Regions from separate parts of the Janthinobacterium sp. 13 genome, predicted to be linked through region 2. Evidence: predicted binding sites of a transcription regulator. Region 2 holds the regulator's gene; the other holds the start of a gene.

Region 1 (14,461 bases), 1.4 Mb from region 2:
CCGCCGACCCTTTCTCTGCCGTCACCCACGCGGCGCCGTACGATTACTATCGCCGCCTGGCGGACGGCCCGCCGCTGCGATTCGATGCGCAGCTCGACTGCTGGCTGGCGACGGGCGCGGCCGGCGTGCGCGCCGTGCTGGCGCATCCCGCCTGCCGCGTGCGCCCAGCGGACCTGGGCGTGCCGCACAACCTGGCGGGCACGCCATGCGGCGCGATCTTTGCCGAACTGGTGCGCATGAACGATGGCGAACGGCATGCCTTGCCAAAACAGGTGCTGGCGCGCGCGCTGGGCCAGGTGGATATGGCGCGCTTGCAGGGGCGGGCGCTGCACCTTGCCGGCGAGCGGGTGCCCGGTAGCGCCGCCCAGCTGAACGATGCGATTTTTGAGCTGCCCCTGTTCGCCATGGCGGACTTGCTGGGCTTTGCGCCAGCGCAATGGCCGGCGCTGGCCGCCTGGACGCGCTCGTTTGTCGCCTGCCTGTCGCCGCTGAGCAATGCCGAGCAACTGGCCGGCGCGCAAGTGGCGGCCGATGCTCTGCTGCAAAGTTTTGGCCGTCTGCTGCGCGCGGGCGACGTGAGGCCCGGCAGCATGCTGGCCGCCATCGTGGCCGAGGCGGATGCCTTGGGTTGGCAAGCGTCGGGCGGCGTGCTGGCCAACCTCGTGGGCTTGCTGTCGCAGACGTGCGACGCCACGGCCGGCTTGCTGGGCAATGCCATCGTGGCCTTGCGCGCGCAGCCGGAGTTGTCCACGCAATTGAGTGCCGCGCCCGAGCTGTGGCTGGCCATGCTGCACGAAGTCAGCCTGCGCGATCCCGCCATCCACAACACGCGCCGCTACACGGCGGAAGACGCGGAGTGCAATGGCGTGCGCGTGCCGGCCGGGCAGATGATCCTCGTCGTGCTGGCCAGCGCCGGCCAGGCGGAGTCGGGTTTTGGTCATGGCCGCCACGCCTGTCCGGGCCAGGCCATCGCGCTCGCCATCGCCACGGCTTGCCTGCAGGCGTGGGCCGGGGCTTTGGAAGGCTTGCCGCTGGCGTGGCGTTATCTGCCGTCGCTGAACGCCCGCATCCCCGTGTTTGTGCAAGGAGCAAACGCATGATCGCCGTGATTTTCGAGGTCTGGCCCAGCGCCGCAGGACGCCAGCAGTACCTGGACCTGGCGGCGTCCCTGCGGCCACTGCTCGATGAGGTGGACGGTTTCATTTCCATCGAGCGCTTCAGCAGCCTGAGCGAGCCAGGCAAACTGCTGTCGCTGTCGTTCTTTCGCGACGAGGCGGCGCTGGCGCAGTGGCGGCAGCTGGAAGCGCACCGCGCGGCGCAATCGGCCGGCCGGCACGGCGTGTTCGACGATTACCGGCTGCGCATCGCCGCCGTCGTGCGCGATTACGGCATGCTGGAGCGGCAGCAGGCGCCCGCCGACAGCCAGCGGCGCCACGATGCCTAGCCTTTAGCGGGGCAGCGCGCCCTGGGTGATTTTCACCTTGACCCGGTAGGTGGGCTCGGCCGCGTTCAGGGCGGGCGGCGTGGCCGGGTCGACGTCGAGCAGGGTGAACGTCAGGTGGTTGACGGTGACGGAACTGGCGGCGCCGGGCATGGACTCGGACAGGACGATGTCGGTCGCGCCCGCGCTGTTGAGCAAACTGAAACTGTAGCTGACGTAGCCTTTCCACACGCACACGGCGCCCTTGCGGCAGCGGCTGTCGTTGACGCGTTCGAGTTTCAGGGTATCGGTGGCCGTGATGGCCACCTGTTCGCCCGGCGAAAGCACGTGGGTGACGCTGCGCGGCGTGTTTTCCGCGTCGCCGGCGCTGCCGGCCGCGCCGCAGCCGGCCAGCATGGCCAGGCAGGCGAAGAACAGGGGAAGCAGTACGGTGCGGTAAGAGCGGTTCAGAGTAGACATGTTTTTCCTTTCAGGTGGTGCGTCCCCGGCGTGCTTGTTCACGCGTGGGATAAAATGATAGTAACAAAATGATATTTTTCCGGCGCACTATTGGCGTGCTGCCGATGAATTGAGGCGCGAGCCACGCGGCGCGCCGATTACTGCGTAGAATGGTTGTTTTGAAAATCAGGAAACAACCATGAAAAAAACCGACCTGGCCAAAAGCGATGCCAAGAAACTGATGGGAAAGATGAATGTTCCCGGCGCCGGTGCATTCGGTAAGGAAGCGGTGGTCGTCGACCGCCGCGAACAGCGCAAGCGCGACCAGGCCCTGGGCCTGGTGCCATTCGCCGTCAAGCTGAACAGCGATCTGGTCTTGCAATTGCAGACCCTGGCCAAGGAGCGCGGCGCGGATCTGAATGAAGTCGTTGCTGAATTGATCAGCAAGGGCCTGGCTGCAGCTTAACTGGCTGCCATGTTTATCTGTTGATAAACATCAAGTAGTAAAACTAAAAGGCGCCTTGCGGCGCCTTTTACATTGCGGCATTGCTGGGAATTACACGTAGGCCGCCAGCGCGCCCTTCATTTTTTTCAGTGCCGCCACTTCGATCTGGCGGATGCGCTCGGCCGATACGCCGAACTCTTCCGCCAGCGCGTGCAGGGTGGCGCCGGAACCGTCGTCGTTGGCCAGCCAGCGCGCTTCGATGATGCGGCGCGAACGGGCGTCCAGCTTGGACAGGGCCGTTTCCAGGCCTTCCGATTGCAGGCGCGTCACTTGTTCCGCTTCCAGCACCTTGGTCGGCTCGCTTTGCTCCGACGACAGGTAGGCGATCGGCGAAAACTTGTCGTCTTCATCGTCGGTCGGCGATTCCAGCGCAATGTCGCGGCCGCTCAAACGCGTTTCCATCTCGATCACTTCTTCGCGTTTCACGTCGAGCAGCTTGGCCAGCGCATCGATCTGCTTCGGCGTCATCGCGTCCAGGCCCGTCTTGTGGCTGCGCAGGTTGAAGAACAGCTTGCGCTGCGCCTTCGTCGTCGCGACCTTGACCAGTCGCCAGTTTTTCAGGATGTACTCATGCATCTCGGCTTTCACCCAGTGCATGGCGTACGACACCAGGCGCACGCCCTGGTCCGGATCGAAACGTTTCACGGCTTTCATCAAGCCGATATTGCCTTCCTGAATCAGGTCGGCGTGCGGCAAGCCATAGCCCAGGTAGCCGCGGGCAATCGAGACCACCAGGCGCAGGTGCGACAGCACCAGTTCTTGCGCGGCGGCCAGGTCATTTTTTTCGCGCAGGCGTGTCGCCAGCGAAATTTCTTCGTCGTGGGTCAACATGGGCAGGCGGTTCACGGCCGAAATATAGGCGTCGATATTGCCCAGATTGCCAGTGAACCCGAGGCCCAGCGCATTACTTTTGGTCGGAACCAATGCGGACGTTGCGGACATCATAGTCATGTTTTCTCCCTCGTAGTCTTGCTTTGTTCCAGTTGGCCACGTCACGCGACGTGGCAGCTTGTATCGTCGTTTTTGCGTATTCGGTCTTGCACTTTGCAGATCGCGGCACCATCTTGATCTGGCGTCCATGGCGGTTCTGCTGTTGGTATGTCCCTATATTAGCACTCTCTGCTTGAGAGTGCCAATCAGCACATTTAATCGATCTGATAGCCTAAATGCTATGGCGAATGAATGCCTGATAAATATGTCTGAATAGCGATCTGAACAGCACTACAGGCCGCTTCACGACAACGTAGCCAGTCTACGGCCTCTGGCTGAAGCGAACCTTAAGAATACTTGCTTAATATCAAGATAACAGCAGTATGGGGAGGGCGCATGGCGGCACCGGAGGCGCCGCCATGGGAAAGAAGATCAGTTCAGGCGCGCCAAGTGGCGCTGCACGCACAGGAAGGCGCCGATCAGGCCCAGGCCGGCGCTGACGGCCAGCAAGCCGGCCATCGGCAGCGGCGCCAGCGGCACCAGCTGGAATTCGGACGCATACAGGCGGGCAAACTCGGCAATCGCCGTGTTCAGCGGCTGCAAGGCCAGCGCCACGGCGCCCAGGGCCAGCGCGCCGGCGCACAAGCCCAGCAGTGCGCCCGTGTAATAGAAGGGGCGGTGGATGAAGGTGTCCGTCGCGCCGATCAATTTCGAGATGCTGATTTCATCGCGCTGCTGCATCACTTGCAGGCGGATGGTGTTGAAGACGACGGCGATCACGGCCACGCCCAGGGTAATGGCCAGCAGCAGCAGCACCAGGCGCAGCACGCCCAGCAGGGCCGCCAGGCGCTTGACCCAGGCCGAATCGACTTGCGCCGATTCCACGCCGGGCAAGTGGCGCAGCTGTTCCGCCACGGCATCGACATCCTGCGCTTCGCTGGCGCTGCTGAAGGCGTCGAGTTTCAGCACATAGCTGTCGGGCAGGGGATTGTCGCCCAGGGTGCTGAGCACATCGGCCAGGCCGTTCTTGTTTTTCAGCGAGTCCAGCGCCTGTTCGCGCGGGATGAAGACGATCTTCGCCTTTTGCTCGCCGACAATCTTGCGCATGGCGCCCGCCAGGCCCACGGCTTGCTCGCGCGGCGTGTCGATCTTCAGGAAGACGCTGATTTCCGGGTCGACCGACATCTGTTCCGACATGGGGCGGACATTGTCGAGCATGGTCAAGCCGGCGAACGGCAGCGACAGGGCGATGGCGACGACGAGCACGTTCAATAGGAAGCCGCCCGGCGACTTGCGCAAGTGAATCAGCGCCGAACCGAGGGCGAAGCGATGTTGACGGAACCAGCCTCTCATGCCTGTTCTCCCGCGTCATCCCCGGCGCCGGGGGCGAAATCGGGGTCGGGCGGCGCGAACACGGGCGCCTGCGTGGCCTTGTCGATGGCCACCAGCTGGCCGTTCTTCAGGTGGATCACGCGGGCGGCGGCGTCGAGCATCTGTTCGTCATGGCTGGAAATGAGGCAAGTCACGCCCACGGAGTGGAACGCTTTCAGGGCGTCGAGCACCTTGTTGGCGCTGGCGCGGTCCAGGTTGGCCGTCGGTTCGTCGGCCAGGATGATCTGCGGCCGGTTGACGATGGCGCGCGCGATCGACACGCGCTGCTGCTCACCGCCCGACAGCGACAGGGGGCGCGCCATGGCGCGGTCCAGCAAGCCGACTTTATCGAGCGCGGCGCGCGCGCGCTGTTCGGCCGCCGTCTTGTGGGCGCCGACGACGAGCAGCGGCAGCATGACGTTGGCCAGGATGGAGCGGTCGTTGAGCAATTTTTGCTGCTGGAAGATCAGGCCCATGTTGCGGCGCAGGAAGGGCACGCCGGCCGGCTTGATCTTCGCCATGTCCTGGCCATTGACGATCAGCTTGCCCGACGTGGGGCGTTCCATGGCGGCGATCATTTTCAGCAAGGTGGATTTGCCGGCGCCGGACGGGCCCGCTAAAAACACCAGCTCGCCTTTGGCAATATTGAGGGAAATGTCGCTGAGCGCCACGGCGTCGGCGGAGTATTGCTTGGAGACGTGCTGAAATTCAATCATGTATAGGCTTATCCTAGCAGCGCTTCGACAAATTCGGCAGCCACGAAAGGCTGCAAGTCTTCAATTTTCTCACCGATGCCGATGAAATACACGGGCACGGGACGCACGCGGGCGATCGCCGCCAGCACGCCGCCCTTGGCGGTACCGTCCAGCTTGGTAATCACCAGGCCGCTCAGCTGCAGGGCATCGTCGAAGGCCTTCACTTGCGTGAGGGCATTCTGGCCCGTGTTGCCGTCGATCACAAGCAGGGTTTCATGCGGCGCGCCATCCATGCCCTTGCCGATCACGCGCTTGATTTTCTTCAATTCTTCCATCAGGTGCAACTGCGTCGGCAAGCGGCCCGCCGTGTCGACCATCACCACGTCGATGCCGCGCGCCTTCGCCGATTGCACGGAGTCGTAGGCCACGGCGGCCGGATCGCCCGATTCCTGCGAAATCACGGTGACGTTGTTGCGCTCGCCCCAGACCATCAACTGTTCGCGCGCGGCGGCGCGGAAGGTGTCGCCCGCGGCCAGCAGCACGGACTGGTTATTCGACTGCATGTGCTTGGCCAGCTTGCCGATGGTGGTCGTCTTGCCTGCGCCATTCACGCCGGAAATCATCATCACCAGCGGCTTGTGGCGGCCCAGTTCGAAGCGCTTTTCCAGCGGCGAGAGCAGGTCGATCAGCAGCACTTTCAGGGCGGCCTTGACGGCGGCCGCGTCGAGCAGCTTGTCTTCCTTGACCTTTTTCTTCAATTCCGTGAGCAGGAATTCCGTGGCGTCGATGCCGGCGTCCGACATCAGCAGCGCCGCTTCCAGCTCTTCGTACAGGGCGTCGTCGATCTTCGCGCCGACGAACAGCACGGACAGGGTGTTCGAGGTTTTCGACAGGCCGGCCTTCAGGCGCGTCATCCACGATTTTTTCTCGGGTTCGGCTGCGACGATCACGGGCACGAGCTCGGCCGGCGCGCCGCTCAGGGGCGTGGCGGCAAGCTGCGGTGCAGGCGGCGTGGCGGCGGGAAGGACGAGGGGCTCGGCTGGTGCAGCCTCGGGAGCGATGGGTTTTTTCTTGAAGAAACTAAACATGGATGTGTGGTGGCGGGTGCTGACCTAAGGCCCGGCGGCGCCGGACACTGTGTTACGGGCTATTCTACCAGAGCGCGCCCGGCCCTTCATGCTTTACTGTTCGATTGGCAACATTGCGCCGCTATCCACGGAGATCGCCGCAGTTGCCGCGCTTTTCCGCCGGTTCAGTGGGTTTGCAGGGCCAGCGCCTGGTGGCGGCGGCGCCAGTCGGCGATGCTTTCGTCGACTTGCCGCAAGTCCAGCACGTGCAAGAAGGGTGGCGGCTGCCTGCTCAGCACGGGACTGCGTCCCCCTGCCCACAATTCCATGCTTGGCGGCAAGCTTGCATGCAGCTGCTGCAGGCTGTCGCGCGTCTGCCGTTGCTTGCTGGCGCTGGAAAACGATAGCGCGACGATGTCGGCCCGCTGCGCGCGGGCGGCCGCGACGATGTCCGTCAGCGGCGTTTCCACGCCCAGCGACATGCAATGGGCGCCGGCCGCCGCGCACAGCGCTTCGGCCATCAGCAGCCCCAGGCCGTGACGCTCCTGCGGCAAGGTGCTGAGGACGATGCGCGGCGAGCGCATGGATGGGCTGCTTACTTGCGGTAGGGAAAAGATGGCGTGCCGCATCACCGTCTGCAAGGTTTCGCTATACAGATGCTCTTCGTAAACCGCCAGTTCGCCGCAAGCCCACGCTTCGCCCACCATGCGGGTGAGGGGGGCGATGACGTCGATGGTGAACGCTTTCAAGCCCAGCACGGCCAGCGCCTGGCGCAGGGCGTCGCCCAGTTCCGCCATCTGGTGGCTGCGGCACAGGGCCAAGTAGTGTTCAAGCTGGGGCGCCGGCGCGGGCGGCGGCGTGCTGCCGGCGCTGGCCAGCTGCTGCAGTTGCGCGGTGCTGTGCTGCATGATTTTTCCCGGACGAAATCCGAGGTCCAGCAGGCGTTTGACCATGCGCAACTTTTGCACTTGTTCGGCCGGGTAGCTGCGCTCGCCAAAGGCGTCGCGCCGCGGCTGGGGGAAGTCGTAGCGGCGCTCCCACACGCGCAAGGTTTCCTTGGCCAGCCCGGTGTCGCGTTCGACATCGCCGATGCTGAAGGCAGGAGAGAGTTGCAGGTCAGTATCCATACCAGTGGGGGTGCTCGCATGCCGAAAAGAACGTTACTGGCATTCTACGCCTTCCGCCGCCCCGTACCAAATAGCTGAATCCGATTGGATATTGCTCGCGTATAAGTTTGTGAACGACAACAGGTGCTCATTGACATAGATCAATATTTGACTGACTATCGATGCAGCTTGTTTTGTCCAGGACAAACATAACACAGGTGCACTCATGAAAATTGCCGTCGTCGGAGCAGGAATCGCAGGATTGTCGTGTGCCTATCGCCTGGCGCAATCGGGCCAGGACGTCACCTTGTACGAGGCGGGCGATTACTTTGGCGGCCACAGCCATACGGTGGATGTCACGCTCGATGGCGTCACGCATGGCGTCGACACGGGTTTTCTCGTGTTTAACCACGCCACCTACCCGCATCTGGTGCAACTGTTTGACGAACTCGGCGTCGAGGCGGCCGACAGCGACATGTCGTTTTCCGTGAAGATGCCGCTGGGCGCTGCGCCCGACGCCCGCGTGCTGGAATGGGCGGGCGCCAATCTGGACACCGTGTTTGCCCAGCGCAGCAATCTGCTGCGCCCCGCCTTCCTGCGCATGTTGCGCGACATTCTGCGCTTCAACCGCCAGGCCAGCGCCCTGGCCACGGCTGCCTTGCCGGCGCCGGCCCTGTCGCTGGGAGAATTCCTCGACCTGCACGGCTATGGCGACGAATTCCGTCACTGGTATCTGCTGCCGATGGCCGCCTGCATCTGGTCGTGTCCGGCGCGCCAGATGCTGGCCTTTCCCTTGGCCACGTTCATCCGTTTCTGCCACAACCATGGCTTGCTGCAAGTGAGCGACCGGCCCCAATGGCGCACGGTGCGGGGCGGCTCGCGCGTGTACGTGGAAAAATTGCTGGCGGGCATACCGCAGCAGCGCCTGGCGTGCCCCGTGCTGGCCGTGCGCCGCCAGGGGCACGGCGGCGCGCGCATGGTCGAGCTGCATACGGCCGCCGGCGTCGAGCATGTCGATCACGTCGTGCTCGCTTGCCACAGCGACCAGTCGCTGGCCCTGCTGGGAGATATCCGCGACGACGAGCGCTCCGTGCTCGAAGCCGTGCGCTACCAGCCGAACCGGGCCGTGCTGCATACGGATGCCTCCTGCCTGCCGCAGCGCCGCCGTGCCTGGTCCGCCTGGAATTACCAGGGGCGGCCGGCAGCGGGGGAGGGCGAAGCGCCGCAAGTGTGCGTGCATTATTTGCTGAACCAGCTGCAGCCGCTGCCGTTCACCACGCCCGTCATCGTCTCGCTCAATCCGCTCGACGAGCCCGATCCGGCAAGCATCATCGACGAATTTTCGTATGCCCACCCCGTGTTCGATGGCGCGGCCATTGCCGCCCAGACGCGCCTGGCCGGCTTCCAGGGCGCGCAGCACACGTGGTTCGCGGGCGCCTGGACGGGCTATGGCTTCCATGAAGACGGCTTGAAGTCGGGCCTGGCCGTGGCGCAAGCCCTGAACGGCCTGGCGTCGGCGGAGCTCGGCCATGCCGCGTGATCCCACGCAGCCGCTCCGGCCGCAGCCCCAGCTGTGCCTGGGACAGGTGCGCCATGCGCGGCTGCGTCCGCGCGCGCATGCTTTTGCTTACGGCATGTTTTACTTGCGCCTGCCCCTGCGCAGCCTGGGCGCGCACGATTTTCCTGCCCGTTTGATTTCGCGCAACGGCGCCAATGTGCTGTCCTTCCGCGACAGCGACCATGGCGATGGCACGACACCGCTGCTGGACTGGATCGACGGCTTGCTGCGCCAGCATGGCGTGGTCGACGCGGGCGGCGAAATCTGGCTGCAAACCATGCCGCGCATGTTCGGCTATGTCTTCAATCCCGTCAGTTTCTGGTTTTGTCACGGGCTTGACGGTGCGCTGCGGGCCGTGCTCTGCGATGTGCGCAATACCTTTGGCGAGCGCCATCTGTACTTGCTCGAGCAGGGCGGTGCCATCGCGTATGGCAGCGAACTGGTCGCCAAGAAAATCTTTCACGTGTCGCCGTTTTGCAAGGTGGAAGGCCAGTACCGCTTCCGTTTCCTGCGCAACAACGACCAGGATGGCGAGCGCCACCTGGCCCGGGTCGATTACGACGACCTCGACGGTCCGCTGCTGCAGACGAGCTTGTCCGGCACGGCGCAGCCGCTGCGCGATGGCGCCATCGCCTGGGCCTTGCTGCGCTATCCCCTGATGACGTTCGGCGTGATGGCGCGCATCCATTGGCAAGCCTTGCGCCTGTGGTTGCGCCGCGTGCCGTTTTTCAGCAAACCCCACCCTCCACAAGAAAAGGTGTCCCGATGAGCTCCGATTCCCTGCCGACCGGCCTGCATGCGCGCAGCAGTTCCACTCCCTTGCATGGGCATGCGCACGTGGACATGCCCGCTGCCGGGCGCATGATCGTGCGCCTGCTGGAAAAATTGCAATACGGCGCGCTGCGCCTGCGCACGCCCGACGGCAGCATCTTGCTGTACGGCGATGGCAGCCATCCCGTCACCCTGGACTTGCACAACTGGCGCCTGTGCGCGGCCGTCCTGCGCTCGGGCGACATCGGCTTTGCGGAAACGTTTATCGCCGGCGACTGGCGCACGGATAATTTGCCGGGCTTGATCGAGTTGATGATACGCAACCGCGCGCACATCGAGTCATTGATCTATGGCAACTGGTGGGGCAACCTGGTGTACAAGGTCCGGCATTTGCTCAACCGCAATTCGCGCGCGGGCAGCAAGAAGAATATCCATGCCCATTACGACATCGGCAACGCCTTCTATCAGCTGTGGCTGGACCCGTCGATGACGTATTCGAGCGCGCTGTTCACCGAAGGCGCCAGCCTGGAGCAGGCGCAAGGGGCGAAATACGCGCGCATCGCGGACCAGTTGCAACTGCAGCCGGGCGCACGCGTGCTGGAAATCGGTTGCGGCTGGGGCGGCTTTGCGGAAACGGCGGCGCGCGACTGCGGCGCGCACGTGACGGGTCTGACCTTGTCGACCGAACAGCTCGCCTATGCGCGCCAGCGCCTGCAGGACGCGGGCCTGGCAGGGCAGGCCGACTTTCAGCTGTGCGATTACCGCGACAGCGCGGGCCAGTATGACGCCATCGCCTCGATCGAGATGTTCGAAGCCGTGGGACAAAGCTACTGGCCCGGCTATTTCGCGTGCGTGGCGCGCAACCTGAAGCCGGGCGGACGCGCCTGCATCCAGACCATCGTCATCGCCGACGACTTGTTCGAGCGCTACAGCAAGAGCACGGATTTTATTCAACAGTACATTTTCCCGGGCGGCATGCTGCCCTCGCCGGCCGAATTTCGCCGCGCCGCCGAGGCGCAGGGCTTGCGCGTGGAAGACGCCTTCAGTTTTGGCCTCGATTACGCGGAAACCTTGCGCCAGTGGCGCGCCAGCTTCCTGGCCCAGCGCACGGCGCTGGAAAAGCAGGGTTTCGACGGCCGTTTCCTGCTCACCTGGGAGTTTTACCTCGCGTATTGCGAGGCCGCCTTCCAGGCGCACAACACGGATGTGATGCAATTTACCCTGATCAAGGAGTGATGATGCGCCAGCTGCTCGTCGCCGCTTTGCTGTCGTTGACCATGTTTGGCGCCGCGGCCGCGCCGCCGGCCTTTATCGCGGCCGACGTGCCCGAAGCCCGCCTGGCGGGCGAGGGGGAATACACGTGGTTCGGCATGCGTATTTATCGGGCGCAACTTTGGGTGGGCGCGAACGGTTACCAGGGCGCGGCGTCGGCAACGGCACCCTTCGTGCTGGAATTGCGTTACGCGCGCTCGCTCGACGGCAAGAAGATCGCCGAAGCCAGTTATGAACAGATGCAGAAAATCGGCGCCGGCACGCCGGAGCAGCGCCTGGCGTGGCTGGCCACCATGCAGCGCATCTTTCCTGACGTCAAGGAAGACCAGCGCATCGCGGGCGCCTACCGGGCGGGCATCGCGCCTGGCGTGCGCTTTTATCTCGATGGCAAGGTGCTGGCCGACGTGAACGATGGCGACTTCGCGCGCGCCTTCTTCGCCATCTGGCTGTCGCCGTCGAGCACGGCGCCGAAGCTGCGCGCCGCCTTGCTGCAGAGTGCGGCGCCGCTGCCATGAATACCAGGGCCAGCGCCTTGACCTTGCCGGCCTTGTTCAGTTATGGCCTGTTCGGCTTGCCGCTGGCCATGCTGGCGCTGCCCATCTATATATATGTGGCGCCGTTTTATGCGCAGCGCAGCAGCCTTGACCTGGCGCAAATCGGCGCAGTGCTGCTGGCGGCGCGCATTGCCGCCGCCTTCATCGACCCGGCCCTCGGCGCCTGGATGGCGCGCGGCGGGCGCAGCTATGCCGTGCTGGTCGGCGCATCGCTGCCGCTGCTGTTGCTGGGCTTTGGCGCCCTGTTCCATCCGCCGGCCATGCCGCAAGCGGCCACCCTGGCCTGGTTCCTGGCTGCCTTGCTGCTCGTGTACGCCGCCTATGGCCTGGCCGGCATCGCGCATCAGAGCTGGGGCGCGGCCTTGAGCCAGGCGCGCGCGCAGCGGGCGCGGGTGACGGCCGTGCGCGAAGGTTGCGGCTTGCTCGGCGTGATCCTGGCGGCGGGGCTGACGTCCGTGCTCGGCTATGACGGCCTGTCGCTGGCCTTTGCCGGCTGCCTGCTGGCGGCAGGTGCGTTGCTGCTGGCGCGCGCGCCGCGTCCGGTCTTGCGCCAAGGCACGGCGGCGCTGCCCGCTGGCGCCTGGCGCCTGCCATTTCGCCAGCGCGCGTTTCGCTGGCTGTTTGCCGTCCTGCTCGTCAATGGCGTGGCTGCCGCCATTCCCGCCACCCTGTTCCTGTTCTTTGCCAGCGACTACTTGCGCCTGGGCCCATACGCGGGACCGTTCCTGATCGTCTACTTTTGCGCGGCGGCCGCTTCCATGCCCGTGTGGGTGGCCCTGGCGCGCCGCTTTGGCGAAGCGCGCGCCTGGGGCGGCGCCATGCTGCTGGCCGCCAGCGTGTTTGTCTGGGCGTATGGCCTGGGCGAGGGCGCCGCCTGGGGTTTTGCCGCCATCTGCCTGCTGTCGGGCCTGGCGCTGGGCGCCGACCTGGCCTTGCCGCCGGCCCTGCTGGCAGGGTTGATCGGCGCGGCCGGCCATGCCGGGCGGCACGAAGCGGCGTATTTCGGCTGGTGGAACTGGGGCGTGCAAATGAGCCTGGCGCTGGCGGCCGGCATCGCCTTGCCCCTGCTGGCCTGGCTCGGCTATGTGCCGGGCAGCGGCAGCGGCGGCTTGCCGGCCCTGTCTGCCGCCTACGCCGTGCTGCCCTGTGTTTTGAAACTGCTGGCGGCGCTCATGCTGTGGCGCGCGCCGCTACAACATATATATAGTGACCATCGGGAGAATCGCGCATGCGCTTCATGACTTATTGCAAACGTTGCCTGCCGCTGGCCGCCTTGCTGCTGGCGCTGGCCGCCTGTTCCACGCCGCCCACGCCGGCCACGTACGCGCAGGAATTGCCCGTACTGGATCTGCAACAGTATTTCAACGGCACGCTCGATGCCCACGGCATCTTCCAGGACCGCTCCGGCAAGGTGGTCAAGCGTTTCACCGTGGTGATGCGGGCCAGCTGGGTGGGCGAGACGGGGACCCTGGACGAGGATTTCACGTATGCGGACGGCAGCCGGCAACGGCGCGTGTGGACCTTGCGCAAGACGGCGCCCGGGCGCTTCATCGGCACGGCGCCCGACGTGATCGGGGAAGCCATCGGCGAAGTGGCGGGCAATGCGCTGCGCTGGCAATACGTGCTGGCGCTGCCCGTCGATGGCACGGTCTACCACGTCGACTTCGAGGACTGGATGTTCTTGATGGATGACAAGGTCATGCTCAACCGTGCCGCCATGAGCAAGTTCGGCTTCAGCCTGGGCGCCGTCACCTTATCGTTCAGCAAGCGTCCACAGGCGGCCCCATGAATCGCAAGATCAGCAATTGGGCCGGCAAGCGCGTGTGGATCATCGGCGCGTCCAGCGGCATCGGCGCCGCGTGCGCCACCTTGCTGCTGGAGCAGGGCGCGTGCGTGGCCTTGTCTGCCCGCCACCGCGCCAGCCTGGAACAGCTGTGCGAGGGACAGCCGCTGGCGCAGGCCTTGCCGCTCGATATCACGCAGCATGCGCAAGTGCGGGCCGTCTGCGTGCAATTGCAGCAGCAGTGGACGCATATCGACCTGATACTGGTGGTCGCTGGCGGCTATCAGGCCATGCGCGCCGATAGCTTCGACCTCGAGGCGGCCCAGGGCTTGCTGGCCCTGAACGTGGGCGGCGTCTTCAATTGCCTGGAGCCTGCCTTGCCGTGGCTGTTGCGCCAGGGCAGCGGCGGCATCGGCATCGTCGGCTCGGTGGCAGGCTATGGCGGCTTGCCCAAGGCGCTCGCGTATGGCGCCAGCAAGGCGGCGCTGATCAACCTGACGGAGTCGCTGTATTTGGACTTGCATCCGCGTGGGATTGATGTGTATCAAATCAACCCTGGTTTTGTCGCCACGCCTTTGACGGCGAACAATGATTTCACCATGCCGGCCCTGATGACGGCACAGGACGCGGCCGCCGCCATGCTCGACGGGATCGAACGGGGGCAATTCCACATCCACTTTCCGAAACGCTTTACCAATACCATGCGCCTGGCGCGGCTGTTGCCGTACCGCGCCTATTTTTGGCTGATCCGCAAGGTGACGGGCCTATGAGCGCAACCATGGAAGGTGCGCTGGCGCGCCTGGTGGCGTTTTACGAGCACCTGAGCCTGGAGAGCCTGGCCCAGCTGGGTGCCGTGTACGCGCCAGACGCCCGTTTCAAGGACCCGTTCAACGAGGTGGAGGGCCATGCCGCCATCCTGGCCATCTTCGAGCACATGTTCGTGCAAGTCGATGCCCCGCGGTTTGTCGTG
Region 2 (14,461 bases):
GTCGATATACACGGCCGCCTGCTGCAGGCTGGCGACCCAGGCCGCCTTCTGCGTGGCCCAATCCAGCTTGGGCAAGGTAATCAGGGTCAGGTTGTCGGGACTGAGGTTTTTCGCGTAGCTTTGCAGCGCCGCGCCGCCATCCTTGCCCGGCTTGCCGGTGGGGATGCGCAACTCGATCATTTTCTTGTCACCGAATAGCGACAGCTCCTGGTTCGCCGCCAGCAGCTCGCCCCACTTGAAGCTGCGCTCCACCGTCAGCACGTCGCGCTCGGAGTATCCCTGCGCACGCGCCGCGCGGCGGATCTTGTCGGCCGCTTCCAGCGCCAGCAGGTGTTCGTCGCTGGTGATCACATACAGCTGCGCCAGCGGCTTGGCCACATGCCCATCGAGCGCGTCTATCCGCAATTGCATGGCGTCCCCGTTACTGCTGCGGGGCTGCCGGCGCAACCGGCGTCACGGGCGCCACTGGCGCCACCGACATGGCCGGCAGCACCGGCTTGATGGCGGCCAGGCGGCGCATGATCTGCTGCACCAGGTCATTGCGCATGTCGCGGTACAGCGCCGCTTCTTCCGTTTCCTTGGCCAGTACCTGCGAGTCGTCGAAGGTGATCGGACGCACCAGGCTGATGGTCGTCGGCGCCAGCAACTGGTTGCCGGCCTTGTCCACCACGCGGAAATTGATCGAGTAGCCGAGTTGATACTCTTGTACCCGGCCATTTTTGTTCAGCGACAAAATGGTCTTGGTCTGATTCCTCTCCGGGTCGCTGAGCACTTCAAGGACGGCGTCGGCGCCATCCCTGGTGTTGACCACTTCCGTGCTGCCAATGGCGCGGATATAGCGCTTCAGGCCGATCGCCAGCGGCGACGTGTCGGGCAAGCCGATGTACATCGTCGCGAACGGCAGCATGAAACTGCCGTTCGAACCGCGCAAATGGAAGCCGCAGGCCGACAGCAAAACAGTCAGGCCCAAGGCCAGCACGGCGCGGCGGCCCAACAGCGATACGGAAGAGGAAGTCGTCATGATTACACCACGATGCTGATTAACTTGCCTGGCACGACGATGATCTTCTTCGGCGTGGTCTCGACGTACTTCTGCACACTTTCGCACGCCAGCGCAGCCGCTTCGATGCTGGCCTTGTCCGCATCCTTGGACACGGTGATCGAGCCGCGCAGCTTGCCGTTCACCTGGATCATCATCTCGATCTCGGACTGCTCCAATGCAGCCGGGTCGACTTGCGGCCAGGCGACGTTGAGCAGGTCGCCGTGCACGCCCGCGTAGCCCAGTTCCTGCCACAGCACGTGGGTGATGTGCGGCGCGACGGGGTTGAGCAGGCGCAGGAAGATGGAGAAGCCTTCGGCGATCAGCGCCTTCGACTGCGCGCTATCGTCCAGCTTGGCCGATTCCAGCGTGTTGAGCATCTTCATGCAGGCCGATACCACGGTGTTGTACTGGATGCGCTTCAAGTCGTAATCGGCTTGCTGCAGCAGCTTGTGCAATTCGCGGCGCAGGTTTTTCTGCGCGTCGCCCGTGGCCGGTGCGGCGCCGCCGGCCAGCGCGGCTTGAATCGTCGCCGACTGGGCGTAGCCGAAGTTCCACACGCGGCGCAGGAAGCGGTTCGCGCCTTCGACGCCGCTGCCCGACCATTCCAGCGTCTGTTCCGGCGGCGAAGCGAACATGGTGAACAGGCGGGCCGTGTCGGCGCCGTACTGCTCGATCTGCGCTTGCGGGTCGATGCCGTTGTTCTTCGACTTCGACATTTTTTCCGTGCCGCCGATTTCTACCGGCTGGCCGTCGGCCACCAGGACGGCGCTTTGCGGACGGCCCTTGTCATCGAGCGACAGGCGCACGTCGTCCGGGTTGAACCAGGTGGTCTTGCCCACCGCGTCCTTGCGATAATATGTTTCGTTGAGCACCATGCCTTGCGTCAGCAGGTTGACGAATGGCTCGTCGAACTTGACCAGGCCGAAGTCGCGCATGATCTTGGTCCAGAAGCGCGCGTACAGCAAGTGCATGACGGCGTGTTCGATGCCGCCGATGTACTGGTCCATCGGCATCCAGTAATCGTTGCGCGCGTCGACCATCGCGTCGTTCGAGCCTGGCGAGGTATAGCGCATGTAATACCACGACGAATCGACGAAGGTATCCATGGTGTCCGTCTCGCGGCGCGCCGGCTTGCCGCACTGCGGGCAGTCGCACTGCAGGAAGGCTTCGTATTTGTTCAGCGGATTGCCCGTGCCGTCCGGCACGCAGTCTTCCGGCAGCACCACCGGCAAGTCTTTTTCCGGCACCGGCACCACGCCGCAATCGGCGCAATGGATCATCGGGATCGGCGTACCCCAGTAGCGCTGACGCGAAATGCCCCAGTCGCGCAGGCGGAACGTGGTTTTCTTTTCACCCAGGCCCAGTTCGGCCAAGTCGGCGGCCACCGCATCGACGGCGGACGCGAAATGCAGGCCGTCGTATTTGCCGGAAGCGACGCAAACGCCGTCCTTGCTGCCATACGATTCCTGCCAGGCGTCCGTCGAGAATTCCTGGCCCTTGACTTCGATGACTTGCTTGATCGGCAGGTCGTATTTCTTGGCAAAGCCGAAATCGCGTTCGTCGTGCGCCGGCACACCCATCACGGCGCCATCGCCGTAGGTGATCAGCACGTAGTTGCCGACCCAGACTTCCACTTGCGCGCCCGTCAGCGGATGGGTGACGAACAGGCCGGTCGGCATGCCCTTCTTCTCCATCGTTGCCATGTCCGCTTCGATCACGGAACCGAGCTTGCATTCGGCGTTGAAGGCGGCCAGCGCAGGATTGCTTTGCGCAGCGTGGATGGCCAGCGGGTGCTCGGCGGCCACGGCGCAGAAGGTCACGCCCATGACGGTGTCCGGACGGGTGGTAAACACATACAGCTTGCCGTCGCCGATCAGGGCGCCATTCGCGTCCTTGATGTCATGCGGGAAGGCGAAGCGCACGCCCGTCGACTTGCCGATCCAGTTGGTCTGCATGGTGCGCACGCGCTCGGGCCAGCCCGGCAGCTTGTCATCCACATATGCCAGCAACTCTTCCGCGTAATCGGTGATGCGCGCGTAGTACATGGGGATTTCGCGCTTTTCGATCAGCGCGCCCGAACGCCAGCCGCGGCCATCGACGACTTGTTCGTTGGCCAGCACGGTCTGGTCGATCGGGTCCCAGTTCACGGTACCGGTTTTCTTGTAGATGATGCCTTTTTCCAGCATCTTCAGGAACATCCACTGGTTCCATTTGTAGTATTCAGGCTTGCAGGCGGTCATTTCGCGCGACCAGTCGATGGCCAGGCCCATCGATTCCATCTGCTGCTTCATGTGGGCGATGTTCGAATACGTCCATTGCGCGGGCGGCACGTTGTTGGCCATGGCCGCGTTTTCCGCCGGCATGCCGAACGCATCCCAGCCCATCGGCATGAGCACGTTGTAGCCATTCATGCGCAGGTAGCGGTACATCACGTCATTGATCGTATAGTTGCGCACGTGACCCATGTGCAGCTTGCCCGAAGGGTAAGGCAGCATCGAGCAGGCAAAATACTTGCCTTTTGGGAAACGCGGGTCGTGTTCGACGGCTTTATAGGCGTCGATCGCCTTCCAGTGCGATTGGGCGGCTTGTTCGACGTCGGCGGGACTATATTTATCTTGCATGATGTGCGGCCAATAGTGGATATGAACCGAGCATTATACTGGTTGTCGCCGCCCGATAGCGCGGCGCGCCGGCGGCCCGGTCTCGCATATTTCGGCCGGCGCACAATTATGCTATGCCGTATGCAACAATACATATGCCACAATCTTGTTCTTTGCATCAACGCCGACCATGATCGTCTACCAGGAATATCCGCCCATCCCCGCCCTGTGGCCATGGCTGGACTGCGTCTGGACGTGTCGCGTGCAAACGGGCGCCACGCCCCTGACGCACCAGGTCTTGCCAGACAATTGCATCGACATCCTGTGCCAGGACCAGCAGGACGCCAGCTTTGCCGTAGGCATGATGACGGCGCCGATTGCCGTCCTCAGCCAGGGTCTCGTGCAGACGGTGGCGGCCCGCTTCAAGCCGGGCGCGGCCGCACGCTTTTTCCAGCTGCCGTTGTGCGAACTCAGCGATGGCCGCACGGGCTTGCAGCAACTGTGGGGCCGCGAGCTGGCGGCGCGCCTGGCTGACGCGCTGTGGAGCGAGTCCTTGTCCAATGCGCAAAGAATTTCTATTTTGCAAGATTATCTGCTGCTGCGCCTGCGCACCGCGCCGCCACGGCGCCAGGCCGGCGCGGCCGAACATGCCATCGCGGCCATCGAGCGCGCATCCGGCCAGGTGCGCGTGGAGGGCCTGGCGCAGCAACTGGGCGTATCGCGCCAGCACCTGGCGCTGCAATTTCGCCAGCAAGTCGGCATCAGCCCGAAGCTGTTTGCCCGCATCTGCCGTTTTCGCGCCGCCAGCCAGGGCCTGACAAGCCTGGCGGGACAGCCGGACTGGGCGCAAGTGGCCTTGCAATATGGTTATTTCGACCAGTCGCACCTGATCCACGACTTCCAGGATTTCACCCGCAGCTCGCCCGAGGCGTGGCTGACGGGCCGGCGTGCATGACCACCTTCCATTTTTCCAATCGCGCGGCGCGCGCCGGTGGCATCATGGCGTCATGCATTTCAACCAACAGGAGCAGAACATGATCAAGGGCTTGCGCACCGTCACCTATCCCGTCCCCGACCTGGACAAAGCCAAGGCCTGGTACAGCCAGGTTTTCAGCACGGCGCCCTATTTCGACCAGCCGTTCTATGTCGGCTTTGCCATCGGCGGCTTCGAGCTGGGCTTGCTGCCGGGCGGCGAAGCGGGCACGCAGGGCAGCGTGACGTATTGGGGCGTGGACGGCATCGAACAGGAAGTCGAGCGCATCGTTGCGCTGGGCGGCACCCTGCACCACCCGATCACGGACGTGGGCGACGGCATCCGCACGGTGGAATTGCTCGACCCGTTCGGCAACCAGATCGGCCTGATCGACAATCCCCATTTCGATACGGCCAAGGTGGTTTGAATTGCCTCAGGCCGCTTCGCCCTGCAGCCATAGCCGGAACTGCTGCAAGGCCGTCTTTTCATGCGCCGTTTCAGGCGTGATCAGGTAATACGCGCGCTGACCGCGCAGTGGGCGCTCGCATGCGATCTGCAATTCGCCACGCGCCAGTTCCGCTTCGACCAGCATGCGTGGCAGCAAGACCACGCCCTGCCCTTGCACGGCCGCCATGGCCAGCATGGAAAACAGTTCGTAGCGGGCGCCGTAGTGCGCCCCGTCGCGCCCCTCGCCCTCGACCTGCATGGCGTCAAACCACTGGCGCCAGGCGCCCGGGCGCGTACTTTGTTGCAACAAGGTCAATTCCAATAAATCCTGCGGCTGCCACTGACTGCGCGCCGCCAGCAGGCGGGGGCTGGCGACGGGCACGATTTCTTCGTGCATGAGCAAGGTGGCGCGCGTGCCGGGCCAGCGCGCCAGCTGCTCGGGCGTGCCCGCGTACAGGGCGCCGTCGTATTCCGTATCGGCAAACATGAACGGTTTTGTATAGGCGTCGATATGCACGACGATGTCCGGATGCAAGCCTGCCAGCGAAGACAGCCGCGGCATCAGCCAGCGCGTGGCAAACGTGGGCACGGAAGCGAGCTGCAAGGCCCCGCCGCCGCCCTGGCGCGCCATGGTGTCGAGCGTGTCGCGCTCCAAGCCATCGAGGCGGGCGGCGATCTGCCGTGCATACGCGGCGCCGGCACTGGTCAGCAGCACGCCATGGCGCGTGCGCTGGAACAGTTGCACCCCAAGAAAAGTTTCCAGGGACGAAATCTGGCGCGACACGGCGCTTTGCGTCAGCGACAGTTCGCGCGCCGCATGCGTGTAGCTCTGGTGGCGCGCGGCCGCCTCGAAGCAGTTCAGCGCTTGCAGCATGGGGATTTTGCGTGACATGGGAATATCCGGCCGGTAAAAGAACGCCAGTATGCCGCAAGATATGCGTAGCACGCATGTCTGGGTGCGAAAAAATCGTTTGCGCAAGGCTAGGCAAAAACCTACCATGAGCCATATTCAATCTTGCGCCGATCACCGGCGCTCACCTGCGAGGCCTGTCATGAGCAAAACCGTATTCGACTGGAATTCCCCCCTGCTGCTGGAAGAACAACTGACGGGCGACGAACGCGCCGTGCTGGAAGCGGCCCGCGACTATTGCCAGGGCAGCCTGGTGCCGCGCGTGCTCGAATCGTTCCGCCATGGCCGCACGGACGCGGCCATCTTCCGCGAAATGGGAGAACTGGGCTTGCTGGGCACGACCATTCCCGAGGAATACGGCGGCGCCGGCCTGAACTATGTCTGCTACGGCCTGGCCGCGCGCGAAGTCGAGCGCGTCGATTCGGGCTACCGCTCAATGATGAGCGTGCAATCGTCGCTGGTGATGGTGCCGATCAACGCTTTCGGCAACGAAGAAACCAAACAGAAATACCTGCCGAAACTGGCGACCGGCGAATACATCGGCTGCTTTGGCCTGACGGAACCGAACCACGGCTCCGACCCTGGCAGCATGGTCACGCGCGCGCGCAAGGTACCGGGCGGCTATAGTCTCTCCGGCGCCAAGATGTGGATCACCAACAGCCCGATTGCCGACGTGTTCGTCGTCTGGGCCAAGGATGATGAAGGCGCGATCCGCGGCTTCGTGCTGGAAAAAGGCTGGAAAGGCCTGTCGGCGCCGGAAATCCACGGCAAGGTCGGCTTGCGCACCAGCATCACCGGCGAAATCGTCATGGATGAAGTATTTTGCCCGGAAGAAAACGCCTTCCCGGACGTGCGCGGCTTGAAAGGCCCGTTCACTTGCCTGAACAGCGCCCGCTACGGCATCGCCTGGGGCGCACTGGGCGCGGCAGAAGACTGCTACCTGAAAGCACGCCAGTACACGATGGACCGCCAGCAATTCGGCCGCCCTCTTGCTGCAAATCAACTGGTGCAAAAGAAACTGGCCGACATGTTGACGGAAATCACCATGGGCTTGCAAGGCTGCTTGCGCCTCGGCCGCATGAAGGATGAAGGCTCGCCGGCCGTGGAAATCACGTCCATCATGAAACGCAACAGCTGCGGCAAGGCGCTGGACATTGCCCGCGTGGCGCGCGACATGATGGGCGGCAACGGCATTTCCGACGAGTTCGGCGTCATCCGCCACCTGGTCAACCTGGAAGTGGTCAACACCTACGAAGGCACGCACGATGTGCACGCGCTGATCATCGGCCGCGCCATCACCGGCATCGCCGCGTTCAACTAATGGACGCCTTGGCTTCCACCCTGCGGCCCGCACCGCTGACCGGCTTGCGCGTGCTCGACCTGTCGCGCGTGCTGGCCGGCCCGTGGGCCGGGCAAATGCTGGCCGACCTGGGCGCCGACGTCGTCAAGGTTGAACAGCCGGGCCGCGGCGACGACACGCGCTCCTGGGGGCCGCCGTATCTGAAAGACGAGGATGGCCGCGACACCGCCGAGGCCGCCTACTTCCAGTGCGCCAACCGCAACAAGCGTTCCCTGTGCATCGACCTGGCCGCCCCGGAAGGGCAAGCCCTGGTGCGCCGGCTGGCCGCCGAGGCGGACGTGCTGCTGGAAAATTTCAAGCTGGATGGCTTGAAGCAATACGGCCTCGATGCGGCCAGCTTGCTGGAACTCAACCCGCGCCTCGTGTATTGCTCGATTACCGGCTTCGGCCAGGATGGGCCGTACGCGGCGCGCGCCGGCTATGACTTTTTGATCCAGGGCATGGGCGGCTTGATGAGCATCACGGGCGTGCCCGACGGCCAGCCGGGCGCCGGGCCGCAAAAAGTGGGCGTGGCGCAGACGGACATCCTGACGGGCTTGTACGCCACCATCGCCGTGCAGGCGGCGCTGGCCGAACGGGAACGCTCGGGCCTGGGCCAGCATATCGACCTGGCCCTGCTCGACGTGCAAGTGGCCGCGCTGGGCAACCAGGCCGCCAATTACCTGTGCGGCGGCAAGGTGCCCCAGCGCATGGGCAATGCGCATCCGAACATTGTTCCATATCAAGACTTCCCCACGGCCGACGGCGACATGATTCTGGCGATCGGCAACGATGGGCAATTCTCGCGCTTTTGCGCCGTCGCCGGCCACCCGGAATGGGCGCAGGACGAACGTTTCGCCACCAATCCGCAGCGCGTGGCGCACCGCGCAATCCTGATTCCGCTGATGCGCCAGGCCACGGTCATGCGCACGACGGCCGAGTGGATCAGCGCCTTCGAGGCGCAAGCCGTGCCGTGCGGCCCCGTCAACCGCATCGACCAGGTCTTTGCCGACCCGCAAGTGGTGGCGCGCGGCTTGAAAGTGGAGATGCCGCATCCGACGGCGGGCACGGTGGCGCTGGTGGCCAATCCCGTGCGCCTGTCGGGCTCGCCGGTGCAGTACCGCTTGCCGCCGCCGCTGCTGGGGCAGCATACGGACGAGGTGTTGCAGCAATGGCTGGGCCTTGATGGCGGCCAGATCGACGGCTTGCGCGAACGCAAGGTCGTCTAAAGAAAAACGCCGGGCAGTGGCAACACTGTCCGGCGTTCTTTATTGATTCAGCCTTATTTCAGCCTTATTTCAGCACCAGTTTCAGCGCCGGTTTTTCACCGTAATCTTCATAGCGCTCGTTGATGCCGGCGATACAAAACGTGATTTCTTCCAGTAAATCAGGCACTTGCGCCTTCATGCTTTCGGCGTCCTGCACCACGATGTCGAGCACTTCGTTCGGCTTCAAACGGAATTGCGTCATGTTTTCGTCGTCGCGCAGGTAGCTGAGGCAATCGACCCAGGCATCCATGCTGTTGCCGTAAAACTCGGGGAAACCGAAGGCTTGCACGCATTGCGCGTGGAAGCTCGCTGCGTCGGTGATGTCTTTTCCATTCAGGATGGCAGTGGCCATGGTCTTCCTCAGTTCTTCAGCGACAGCACATCCTGCATGTCGAACAGGCCGGTGGGCTTGTCGGCCAGGAAACGCGCGGCGCGCAGGGCGCCGTGGGCGTAGGTGACGCGGCTGCTCGACTTGTGGCTGATCTCGATGCGCTCGCCGATGCCGGCAAACAACACCGTATGGTCGCCCACGATATCGCCGCCGCGGATGGTGGCAAAGCCGATGGTCGACGGGTCGCGTTCGCCCGTCACGCCTTCGCGGCCGTACACGGCGCATTCCTTCAGGTCGCGTCCCAGGGCGCCGGCCACCACTTCACCCATTTGCAGGGCCGTGCCCGACGGCGCATCGACCTTGAAGCGGTGATGGGCTTCGATAATTTCAATGTCGTAGCCTTCGGACAAGCTTTTCGCGGCCAGTTCCAGCAATTTCATGGTGACATTCACGCCCACGCTCATGTTCGGCGCGAACATGATGGCCGTCTTTTCGGCGGCGGCGGCAATGGCGGCCTTGCCAGCGTCATCGAAACCGGTGGTGCCGATGATCATCTTGATGCCGTGCTCGGCGCAATACGCCAGGTGCTGCAAAGTGCCTTCGGGGCGCGTGAAATCGATCAGGAAGTCGGCGTTCGCCAGGCCCTTCGCCAGGTCGGACTGCGTCAGCACGCCGGCCGGCTTGCCGAGGAAGGCGGCGGCATCCTGTCCGATCGATGGCGAACCGGCACGGTCGAGCGCGCCGGCCAGCACGGCGTCGGGCGCATTGCTGACCGCTTCGATCAGGATATGGCCCATGCGGCCGCTGGCGCCAGCGATGGCAATTTTCAGTTCAGTCATTTTATTCTCTTACAGCAACTTATTTGGTGGGTTCGGCAGCAGGTGCAGGTGCAGGCTCGGCGGCAGGTGCAGGCGTCACTTCCGGCTTGCTCACAGGAATGGCAGGGGCGGCATCGGCCGGCACGGGCACGGCGCTCGGCGCCACGGGCGACGGCACGGCGGCGGCTGGCGCGTCGGCCTTGGCGACCTTGGCGAACGGCGACGGACCGGCGATGCGGTCGATGTATTCTTTCTCCGTCGGCAAGTTACCGCCTTCGAAACGTTCAACCTTGCCATCCTTGCCGAAGTACACGACCACGCGGCTGCTGGTGGTTTCGCCACTGCCCCGTGCCAGGCGGAATGGATAATCCCAGCGGTCGGCATGGAAGATATCAGTCAGCAGCGAGGTGCCGAGGACGAAACGCACCTGGTCGCGCGTCATGCCCACTTTCAACTGGGCCAGCATCTCTTCGGAGACAAAGTTGCCTTGTTGAATGTCAGGACGGTAGGGCGAGAAAAACCACATGAATTTTTGCAGCGGCGTAATGGTGGTCGTTTGTGCGCCCTGTTCGGGAACCAGTTCCTTGCCTTCTTTTTGAGCAGCTGCCGGCTTTTCGCCCAGGATGCCACGGTTGGCGCAGCCGGACATGGCCAGCGCGACACAGACCATGCCTGCCAAGACTGGTGCTCGAAATGGAATACGGTGCCAGAGAGATGGCAATACAGCCGGTGTTACGCGCATAAATGACCTCAATTGGATGAACAAAACGCCAGGAGTGACCGGCCCGCCAAAAAAAAGCATATTTTGGCACTCCCCGACAAAACGCTATATGATAAAGCACCTGACCCACATACGAGCAACAAACATGAGTAACAATCCTAGTGATCTCAAGGCAAGCGGCCTGAAAGCCACCCTGCCACGGCTGAAGATACTCGATATCTTCCAGAGTAGCCCGGTACGCCACCTGACCGCGGAAGACGTCTACAAGATTCTGCTGGCCGACAATATGGATGTCGGCTTGGCAACTGTCTACCGCGTCCTCACGCAATTCGAACAGGCCGGCTTGCTCAATCGCAACCATTTTGAAACCGGCAAGGCGATTTTCGAGCTCAACGAAGGCTCCCACCACGACCATCTGGTGTGCCTCGACTGTGGCCGGGTCGAAGAATTCTTCGACGAAGACATCGAAGTGCGCCAGCAAAAGGTCGCCGAAGAACGCGGCTTCAAGATCGCCGAACACGCTTTGGCCATCTATGGCAACTGCATCAAGACGGCTTGCCCGCACAAAACAGCCTGACCCAAGCCGGCCGTTTCCGCAAGGGAACGGCCGGCGCGCCAGGCAGTATGATCAATGATGGCTCAGCGCGCTTGACAGCAGCTTGGCCGTGATATCGACGATCGGGATGACGCGCTCGTAAGCCATGCGCGTCGGCCCGATCACTCCCAACGTTCCCACGATCTTGCCGTTGACTTCATACGGCGCCGTCACCACGCTCATCTCATCCATCGGCACCAGGTTCGATTCGCCGCCGATAAAAATCTGCACGCCCGTCGCCTTGCTCGACACGTCGAGCAACTGCATCAAGCCCGTTTTTTGCTCGAACATGTCGAACATCTGGCGCAGCGAATGCATGTTCGACGACAGATCGCTCACGCTGAGCAAGTTGCGCTCGCCGGAAATCACCATGTCATCGCTATGGTCGGCCATCGCTTCGCTGCCCGCTTCCACGGCCGCCTGCATCAAACTGCCCATATCGTCGCGCAACTGGCGCAATTCGCCCTGCAGGCGCACGCGCACGGCGTCGAAGGACAGGCCGCCATAATTCTGGTTGATGTAATTGGCCGATTGCACCAGTTGCGCCGGCGTATAGTCGGCCTCCGTCAGCAATAAACGGTTCTGCACGTCGCCGCCGGGCGCGACGATGACGAGCAGGATGCGTTTTTCCGACAGGCGCAGGAATTCGATTTGCTGGAACACGGATTCGCGGCGCGGACTGAGCACGACGCCGGCAAATTGCGACAGCGACGACAGCATCTGCGCCGCGTTGGCGATGGTTTTTTGCGGTTGCGGCGTCTGCAGGCGCATGCGCGATTCCACCAAGTGCTCGTCCAGGTGCCGCACGGTCAGCAAGGTGTCGACAAAGATGCGGTAGCCGCGCGGCGTGGGGATGCGTCCGGCCGAGGTGTGCGGACTGGACACATAACCGAGCTCTTCCAGGTCGGCCATGATGTTGCGGATCGTGGCCGGCGACAGGTCCAGGCCGGAAATTTTCGACAAGGCGCGCGAACCGACCGGCAGGCCGTCGGCGATATATCGCTCGACCAGGGCTTTCAGCAGTGTTTGGGCACGTGTATCGAGTTGCATGGTGTTTTATTTAGGCAAGTATTTTGTTAAGCAAGCGGCAACGAAAGCGGCCGAACGTGCGTCAACAGCGCCTATTATGCACGTTCGCCCGGCCTGCGGCGATCAATCTTCCAGTTGCCCTTGCAGCCACAGCAACAATTCATCAAAGTTGGCGCAGATGGCGTCGGGCTGCACGCCGGTGGCCAGGTGCGCATCGCTGCCCTTGCGGTTCATCCAGACGGCGCGCATGCCCGCCCCCTGCGCTCCCGTCACGTCGAAATACAGGTCGTCGCCGACATACACGGCTTCATGGGGCGCGACGTCCAGCGCGGCGCAAGCTGCCAGGAAGATGCTGGCGTCGGGCTTGGCCACGCCAAAATCGCTGGCGGCGATCGATACCTTGAAATGCTGCGCCAGGCCGATAATGTCAAGGTCCGCATTGCCATTCGAGATCGAACCGACCAGCATGCGCTGGCGCATCCAGGCCAGGCCCGGCAAGACGTCGTCATAGGGCTGGACGCGGTTGCGCGCGGCCAGGAATTGCAGGATAGCGCCGTCGACCAGGGCGGGATCCTCGCCGGCAGCCTCGAAGGCGGCCAGCAGGCCCGCGCGGCGCAACTCGATCAGGTTGCCATGGAAATGCGGTTGTTCCTTGAGCATGGCCAGGCGGTGCTGGCGCAGCACCTCGATGGAAAACTGCCGCGCCACCTTGGGCGCATGCGTGGCCAGCCAGTCGTGCAGCAGGGTTTCCGCGGCGGCGATCACGGGCGCGATGGGCCACAAGGTATCGTCGAGGTCGAACAGGATGGCCTTGGGCGGCACGGCGGGTTTTACAGGGGCAAGGGACATGGGACTCACAATGGGATGCTGCGTCACGCTGCGCAGGGTGCGTCTATTGTCGCACCGATCGACGCCGCCGGCATGGCTGCGCCCCCGTGAAATGGGGCCGGGCCAGCGCTTCCCGGCGAAAAATTGTTACAGGGTGATACAAGGCAAGGTCATCCAGCTTGCCAGATAGACTAAAATAGGCGCCATTCCAATGCGGCGCCAGCGTCCGCGTTGCGCTACCCAACTTAATTCGTTTTGGAGAATGTATGAAAAATTTGTACCTGCGCTCGATGCTGGCGGCGGCTTGCGCCGTCACCCTGGCAGCCTGCGGCGGCAGCGGCGGCAACCTGTATCTGCAAGTCTCAGTCAGCGGCCTGGCCAAGGATGGCCTGATTCTCCTGAATGACGGGGAACGCTTGCCGGTTCCTGTGGGCCAGGGCACCGTCGTCTTCACCAAGCTGGTCAAGAACGATGACCGCTACAATATTACCATCGCGGAACAGCCCAAGGGCGCCGTTTGCACCATCGCCAATGGCGCCGGCAAGGCATCGAGCTATTCCGTGAACACGGCCTTGGTGAGCTGCACAACCAACAGCTACCCGCTGAATGGCACGATCACAGGCCTGAGCGCCGATGGCTTGCGCCTGGTGATGGGCCCCAAAGGCATCACCCTGTCGGCTGGCGCCACCGCCTACACATTCACTTCGGTAGCTGACGGCGCCCCGTACGGTATTTCCATACTGGCTCAGCCAACGGGCCTGACGTGCCGCTTCCAGGGTTCAAAGAGTACCGACGCCAGCGATACGGTCGGCACGATGGGCTCTGCCGCCACGACCGCGGCCACACTTGACTGCACGCCGCAGTAATCCTTGCGATCCGTCACCTATTTTTTGGAGAAATACATGAAGTTATCCTGCTTGCGCCCACTCGCCGCGCTGCTGCTGACCCTGGGACTGGCCGCTTGCGGCGGCAAGGCCTCGTATGAGGTCGGCGGAACGATCTTTGGCTTGACCAATGAAGGGCTGATCCTGGCAAATGGCAGCGACACCCTCCCGGTTCCTGCGGGCAAAACGTCGTTCACTTTTATCAAGCGCATCGACTATGGCACCGACTACAACATCACCTTCAACAAACAACCGGCCCACATGACTTGCAGCATCAGCGGCGGTTCCGGCTCGGCTGGTCATTACATCAATATCAGCGCCGCTGTTACTTGCTTGCAAAACAAATATACCGTGGGCGGCACGATTTCCGGCCTGACCGTGGATGGCCTGGTGCTGATTAACGGTAGTACAATAACAACGGTGGCCAAGGACACCACGACGTTTACCATGGCCGGCCCAGTCGACTATGGCGACACCTATGCCGTCAGCGTCTCCGTTCAGCCGAAGGGTCTGCAGTGCGACCTGGCCCCAGGTACCGAAAAAGGCACCATGGGCGAAGGGAATGTAACGACGGTGAAGATCGCCTGCAAACCCGTCTGAGTTGCGGCAACGGTAGCCGCCAGGCGGCTACCGGGAAGAGATATCATGGGAATCTATAATTGATATTCCAAAGATA

Evidence for each region. The regulator HrcA, encoded in region 2, represses chaperone genes, less so after heat shock. The targets are predictions, from matches to a motif close to TTAGCACTCNNNNNNNNNGAGTGCTAA.
Region 1: rpoH (RNA polymerase sigma factor RpoH) is a predicted target of HrcA. The motif match lies at 3,494-3,520, and genes of this name have one in related genera.

The regions. Positions count from the first base shown of each region.
Region 1 is NZ_PEEQ01000001.1:2,143,049-2,157,509, reverse strand. Features, by position in the region: gene CLU94_RS09400 (cytochrome P450) at 1-1,100, shown strand, start outside; gene CLU94_RS09395 (antibiotic biosynthesis monooxygenase family protein) at 1,097-1,444, shown strand; gene CLU94_RS09390 (hypothetical protein) at 1,448-1,900, opposite strand; gene CLU94_RS09385 (hypothetical protein) at 2,079-2,345, shown strand; gene rpoH (RNA polymerase sigma factor RpoH) at 2,436-3,329, opposite strand; gene ftsX (permease-like cell division protein FtsX) at 3,747-4,667, opposite strand; gene CLU94_RS09370 (cell division ATP-binding protein FtsE) at 4,664-5,401, opposite strand; gene ftsY (signal recognition particle-docking protein FtsY) at 5,410-6,468, opposite strand; gene CLU94_RS09360 (MerR family transcriptional regulator) at 6,633-7,574, opposite strand; gene CLU94_RS09355 (NAD(P)/FAD-dependent oxidoreductase) at 7,780-9,093, shown strand; gene CLU94_RS09350 (DUF1365 domain-containing protein) at 9,083-9,880, shown strand; gene CLU94_RS09345 (SAM-dependent methyltransferase) at 9,877-11,118, shown strand; gene CLU94_RS09340 (chalcone isomerase family protein) at 11,118-11,669, shown strand; gene CLU94_RS09335 (MFS transporter) at 11,666-12,949, shown strand; gene CLU94_RS09330 (DUF3833 domain-containing protein) at 12,937-13,497, shown strand; gene CLU94_RS09325 (SDR family NAD(P)-dependent oxidoreductase) at 13,494-14,261, shown strand; gene CLU94_RS09320 (nuclear transport factor 2 family protein) at 14,258-14,461, shown strand, end outside.
Region 2 is NZ_PEEQ01000001.1:3,564,854-3,579,314, reverse strand. Features, by position in the region: gene holA (DNA polymerase III subunit delta) at 1-411, opposite strand, end outside; gene CLU94_RS15660 (LPS-assembly lipoprotein LptE) at 422-1,021, opposite strand; gene leuS (leucine--tRNA ligase) at 1,024-3,663, opposite strand; gene CLU94_RS15650 (helix-turn-helix domain-containing protein) at 3,809-4,597, shown strand; gene CLU94_RS15645 (VOC family protein) at 4,650-5,042, shown strand; gene CLU94_RS15640 (LysR substrate-binding domain-containing protein) at 5,049-5,954, opposite strand; gene CLU94_RS15635 (acyl-CoA dehydrogenase) at 6,115-7,293, shown strand; gene CLU94_RS15630 (CaiB/BaiF CoA transferase family protein) at 7,293-8,540, shown strand; gene CLU94_RS15625 (barstar family protein) at 8,605-8,931, opposite strand; gene dapB (4-hydroxy-tetrahydrodipicolinate reductase) at 8,940-9,749, opposite strand; gene CLU94_RS15615 (outer membrane protein assembly factor BamE) at 9,769-10,398, opposite strand; gene fur (ferric iron uptake transcriptional regulator) at 10,595-11,026, shown strand; gene hrcA (heat-inducible transcriptional repressor HrcA) at 11,078-12,094, opposite strand; gene CLU94_RS15600 (HAD family hydrolase) at 12,197-12,922, opposite strand; gene CLU94_RS15595 (hypothetical protein) at 13,168-13,767, shown strand; gene CLU94_RS15590 (hypothetical protein) at 13,771-14,385, shown strand.